Linked DNA regions of Alkalihalophilus pseudofirmus. The protein of the gene in region 1 interacts with the protein of each later gene in a pairwise test. Links are inferred from orthologs where the notes say so. Each region holds a gene or a part of one and is shown on either strand. Other genes may lie near its edges.

Region 1 (3,060 bases):
CGTCAAGATGATAAGCAATCCAGAGAATATGATGTTCATTAATATTTAAATCAAATGGTTTAATCCATGTCTGCCAATCTTTTTCTACCGACTTCCAAAGTGCTTTACTTAATTGCGCAACCTTATGATTGAAAATAACAGACTGTTTTAAAGAGTAAGGTTCGTTTGGCTCCATTTTTCTCCCCCTATCACGCTTCATATTTCTTTATCTTTTATAAAGCTATTTCTGAATACTTTTATTACTTATTATGACAAGGAATGTGTCAAAAAGAAAGAGGAATTCTCTTCTTTTTAGAAATTTTCTAAAAAATGTTTGTAAATCTATATTTATATAGTGATTATTTACTAAAGAGAAAGCAGCTTAATCTAGCTGCTTCATCTGAGATACTCGGCGTTGAAGTTCTTCTGTATCTTTTCTTAGCTGATCGATACTTGGCTGAACCTCTTTTTGCCAGTCAGAAATACTTTCTTTCACTTCTGAGCTAACTGCTTTAATTGATTGAATGCCTAGCTGGGTTGTTTCTGTTACTTTTTCTTTTAATACGATGGAATCATTAGAAAATTGCTTAACACCTTTACGTACTTTTTGAACTCGATCCTTACACGTTTCTTGAAGCTCACGACCCGATGCTGGGGTAGTGAATAGAGTAGCTGTACCTGCTACTACAACTCCAGCAACAATCCCAGAAAGTAAAGATTTAATATGCATATTTTTCTCACCTCATCCATAATTGATCGTCATGTGTGCCATCTGCCGCTCATACAATAAAAAAAGGAGGGAAGATGACTATGCAGCACGCACTCATTTTATTGGTACTATCTGTAAGTTTATTATTGATGTATAGTCTCATTTATTCAATTTCAAGGTTTGTGAAAACGAAAGATGCTTCAGAGAGAACCTATTGGAGAAAAACAATATTGATCATGTTTACATGTTTTATCATCAGTGGAGTCCTATCTGGATGGCTTTTAGTATATGTCTAGAAGAGAGCTGTTCATTTACAGCTCTCTTTCTAATTAAGCGTGTTTATTTTGGAATTCAACCATGAATGCTCTTAGTGCTTCACAAGCTTCTAATGGAACAGCATTATAAATTGATGCACGACATCCCCCAACAGAACGGTGTCCACCTAAACCGACAAAGCCTTTTTCAGCTGCTTCGCTCAAGAAAGATTTAGTCAGTTCTTCGCTCTGTAAAGTGAACGTTACATTCATATGAGATCGGCTTTCATTTGTCGCATGTCCTGTATAAAAGCCATTGCTTTCATCAATGGTAGCATAAAGGAGCTGTGCTTTTTTGGCGTTTGCTTGAGCAATACCGCTTGCACCGCCTTGATCCTTCACCCACTGTAAAACATTACGAAGCATGTAGATCGCAAATGTTGGTGGGGTATGGTATAGGGAATCGGCTTTAGCATGCGTTTGGTAACGAAGAATAGTTGGAATTTGGTCATTGGCGCTCTCTAGCAAATCTTTTCTGATAATAACAACTGTTACACCAGAAGGGCCAAGATTTTTTTGTGCTCCTGCGTAAATCATTCCAAATTTGCTGACGTCAATCGGTCGTGAGAGGATATCACTCGACATGTCTGCAATTAAAGGAATATCTTTTGTATCTGGATAGGTGGACCACTGTGTACCGAAGATGGTGTTATTTGATGTAATATGAATATATGCATCATTTGCATTAATTTCAGATGAGTTAACTTCAGGGATTGAACGGTAATTTTCATCTTTTGAAGAGGAAAGAATCTTCGCTTCGCCAACTAATTGAGCTTCTTTTAGAGCTTTTTCAGACCATGAACCACTCATAACAAAGCTTGCTGTTTTACCTTCTTTAAGCAAGTTCATCGGAATCATTGAAAATTGCAAGCTAGCGCCGCCTTGAAGAAAGAGAATCTCGTAGTTGTGAGGAATCTCTAAGAGTTCGGTTAGTAAACTTTTAGCTTCTTGATGGACTGCTTCGTATGTTTTGCTGCGGTGGCTAAGCTCCATAACTGACATGCCGCTGTCACCGAAATTAAGTAATTCTTCTTGTGCTTTTTCTAATACTGGCTTAGGCAGGGCTGAAGGGCCTGCATTAAAGTTAAAAACCTGTTTGCTCATTTCTCTTTCCACTCCTTTAATTCGGTACTACAGTAATGTTTTTTCTAATACGATTATCGTACCATAATTTATTTAAAAAAGGAGAGGAAAGGAGAGATATTTTCTGAATGTACAGAAAAAAAGAACTGACCATTTGGTCAGTTCGTAACATGTGCAGAAATAGCAGCTGCCATTTCTTGCAATTCTTCTGGCTTATAGTCTGAGCTGTGATCTTTCCATACTGCGCCAAATCCATCGCCCTTACCGTAGCGAGGAATTAAATGGACATGATAGTGAAAGACAGTTTGGCCAGCTGTTTCCCCGTTATTATTTACTATGTTTAATCCTTCAAGCTTGTATGTAGCTTTAAGGCCTTTTGCTAATTTCGGAACAACTGAGAAAAGGTGGCTGGCAAGTTCTGTATCAAGCTCAAACACATCTGCCTTGTGAGCTTTAGGTATTAATAATGTATGCCCTTTTGTCACTTGACTAATATCCATAAAAGCTAGAACCTTTTCATCTTCATAAACTTTTGCAGAAGGAATCTCTCCCTTAATGATCTTACAAAATATACAATTTACATCGTGAGACATCTTATCACCCTTTCGATTTGATTTGGATAAATATAGATTATATATGGAGTAATTTTCTTTTTTCTACTATATCTTAGTGAGTTATGGACATGCAAGTCGTTCGTCTGTTTTGTAACAGAAGATAAACATCAGTGTGTTATTGGCACAGAAAGGGCTATATGGTATGATATAGTTAGAAAATTTAAATAAATCAGAAGCGGGAGGAACGATTATGCATGTACCTTTAGTTTTGCTTGATTTTCTAGATCGTGCTGTTGAATTATATGGGGATAAGCCAGCTATTGTCGGAGAAGAGAGAACGCTTACATATCAGCAATTAAATGAACGAGTACAACAATTGTCTTATGGATTAACAAAACTAGGTATCCAAAAAGGAGACAAA
Region 2 (2,946 bases), 1.7 Mb from region 1 along the record:
CATGCTCAAGAGCTGCACCGACAAATACCACTTTCATTTCTGGATACCGTTCAGCTAAGGAAGTAAATGCCTCCCATAAATAAAAGATATCCTTAACCTTTCTCAATCCTGCAGGTAATAAAATCACAGGATTTCCTTTAGGCAAAAGAATAGACTCATCAGTCTCTGCTGGCAGCCATATACTTTGCGGAATCACATGAGTCCGGTCGCTCAGGTCTGGATAAGAAGCTGCCACTTTTTCTTTCCCATCATCCGTAAATACGGTAACAGCACATGAGTCATCAGCTACATTCCCCATCAAAAGCAATGCATTTGGATCAGCTAAGTCTTCGTTAATATCTGTCCCTCCTGATGTAAGGACATATGGCTTGTTGAGGCTAACATCATGCTTATTCTTCCAGTTGGCAAACCTCCGTAAATGTAGAATGTGGTAAAGATCCACTTCATCAAAAATTTCCTGCCAACGATCATTCCACGTCATTTCCTCATAAGCGAAAACAACTACTTCTATATCCATTAGACGCAGTCCGTGCACGATACGTTTCGCAGTAGTCGCATTTCCTCTGTTTTGTTTAAAGTAAGGAGTAAAAAACAACACTCTCACGATTGTCTCACCCACTGCTCTATATGTTCAGTAATCCACACTCTTTTTTGGTCATCCCGTTTTGTGAGCTTTAGAGAATCTAGTTTTTCTAAAAAAGGAACAAGATATTTTCGTGAAAGTTCAGTATGATCTTTTGCTTCCTGTAATGTAAAACTCTCACTCGAACGCTCCCATAATTCCTTTACCATCATTTTAAATGGCTCATAATGAACAACTAATTTTTCATCTAAACGGTAAATAAGCTCTTCTTGTTCAAAATAGTGAATAAGCTCCGGTCTTAAATTCTCAGGCAGCTGCTGCGCCTCTAGATGATCGATAAGAGGCGAAACTTTAAACCCTTCTTTCCGAAGAGCCCCTAACACATGCTCAACCCTTTTTTCCCATTTCTTTGGAGGGTGCGGGTGATGAGAGACAAGAGCAATGCTTGGACCAATGCGGCGGACTGAACCATTCTCAATTTCATTTTCAATTACAGATTCAAATAAAACGTTCGGGAATGCTGATTTATTTGCCTGAATCAATTCTGCTTTTGCCATCCCTTTTCTCATTGGATGGTCGTTATGATATGTCGTAAGATCTTGTATAACTGTTCTCACAGCAAGAGCTGACACTTCTTTTGAGGTGACAATTGAATTGCTCAAGGGTATAAATTCTTTTTCTTTAATTGCTGCTTCTACTATTTCTGCTTGTAATCCGGTATGTGAAATTATTTCGTCTATTGATAATGCTTTTCTTTCCGACAATAGGTTTATGATTAATTCTTCAGGCGTCCCTTCACGCTTTTTAGCTAGCATCTGAACAGTCGCCTGACCAAATTTATACGTCTGGCCATGCCCATCAATGACTTCTCCGCCGCCGATCGTCTCCATTGGAGTAGGACGTCTTAAAATAAATCGGTCTCCACGCCTTGTCACCACCGGTTCGTCTAAGCGCAGCTGGCAAAGGACTTCATCTCTCTCTGCTTGTAACTCATTGCGGTCAAAAAAGACGATTTTTCCATACACTTCTGATGTGCCAATATGTAATTTAATTGCCTGGCGCTGTTTGATCAAATGGTTCAGTTCATTAACTGTCTTTAAAGCAATATCAATCGTTTGTGTCGACTCATAACGGCCTGGTGCAGCGATCACATCCCCTCTTTTTAGCGAAGCTTTTTCAATGCCTCCTATATTAATTGCTACCCGCTGGCCGGCATGCCCCTCTTCTCTAGGCTGATGATGCACTTGAAGCTGTCTTGCTCGAACTAACTTACCCTGTGGCAGCACTTCGACCATATCACCTTCCTGTATCATGCCTTCATAAACTGTTCCTCTCACAACGGTACCTTGTCCATGAACGGTAAATACTTGATCAATCGGCAGTCTAAATGCTCCGCTTGCATTACGCACATCTAGGACAGACAATTGCTCGATTAACCCTGCTTTCAATTCTTCTAAACCGACTTCTTCAATGCTGTCAACGAGAAAGACAGGCTGGCTATCAAGAAACGTTCCTCTGATTGAATCTTCTATATCCATTCTTGCTAGTTCTAGCATTTCAGAGTCTACTTTAGTTATTTTGGTCACCACAACCACACCTCGCTTGATCCCAAGCAAGGTCAGGATATCTAAATGTTCGCGCGTCTGCGGCATGACGCCTTCGTCTGCTGCGATCACAAGCATAACCATATCAATACCTGCAACGCCTGCAATCATCTGTCTGATAAAGCGTTCATGTCCAGGAACATCAATGATCGATACTTCCATATCCTCATTTAAAGTGAGCGGCGCATAACCTAGCTCTATGGAGATTTTTCGTTCCTGCTCTTCTTTTAAACGGTCTGTATACACATTTGTTAATGCTTTGGTCAGAGATGTTTTCCCGTGATCAATATGACCGGCCATTCCAATGGTAAAATGTTTTTTCACACAAGCCACTTCCTTCTCTCCGTATGTACGTTGTATTATCATACTACACGCCACACAGCAGTTAAAAGCGATTTACTAAAATGTTATGGGGACGTAAAAAAGCCATCTGATTGGATGGCTTAAATTTAAGATATTTAGAAAATGAATATATAAAAATTCAAGTCAGAAATACGCGGCAGCTTGTATTAATAAGCCGCTCCTGAACGATACTTCGCTTTCCGTGTGGAGCTAGTGAGCTTCCTCGGGCTAAAGCACTGTGGGATCTCACTTTTGCTCTAGTCCACACAGGAGTCTTCGTATCATTCATCCGCTAAGACAGAGCGTAATTAGTTATGTGATTATAAGGAATTTTCAAACCAAAAAGTTCCCAATTGATTACTCAACAACTAATCTCTACTAACGTATTTTTGCCAGCAAACATCTACTCTACATTTC

The links. The genes of interacting proteins can lie anywhere in the genome.
Region 2: the proteins of serC (region 1) and selB interact in binary tests that used the Escherichia coli proteins (3 or more experiments, as listed by UniProt). The link is inferred for Alkalihalophilus pseudofirmus from one-to-one orthologs.

The regions. Positions count from the first base shown.
Region 1 is NZ_CP117835.1:752,815-755,874, forward strand. Bases 63-3,045 are described here. They hold serC (3-phosphoserine/phosphohydroxythreonine transaminase), read right to left. Parts: upstream 2,107-3,045; coding sequence 1,018-2,106; downstream 63-1,017. Other genes in these bases: PQ478_RS03860 (HTH-type transcriptional regulator Hpr), read right to left, coding at 63-175; PQ478_RS03865 (YtxH domain-containing protein), read right to left, coding at 362-709; PQ478_RS03875 (HIT family protein), read right to left, coding at 2,244-2,678; PQ478_RS03880 (long-chain-fatty-acid--CoA ligase), read left to right, coding at 2,890-3,045. In the rest of the region: more of PQ478_RS03860, read right to left, coding at 1-62; more of PQ478_RS03880, read left to right, coding at 3,046-3,060. UniProt on the Escherichia coli protein: Catalyzes the reversible conversion of 3-phosphohydroxypyruvate to phosphoserine and of 3-hydroxy-2-oxo-4-phosphonooxybutanoate to phosphohydroxythreonine. Is involved in both pyridoxine and serine biosynthesis.
Region 2 is NZ_CP117835.1:2,467,682-2,470,627, forward strand. What follows is about bases 78-2,946. They hold selB (selenocysteine-specific translation elongation factor), read right to left. Parts: upstream 2,554-2,946; coding sequence 601-2,553; downstream 78-600. Other genes in these bases: PQ478_RS13265 (glycosyltransferase), read right to left, coding at 78-604. Outside these bases: more of PQ478_RS13265, read right to left, coding at 1-77. UniProt on the Escherichia coli protein: Translation factor necessary for the incorporation of selenocysteine into proteins. It probably replaces EF-Tu for the insertion of selenocysteine directed by the UGA codon. SelB binds GTP and GDP.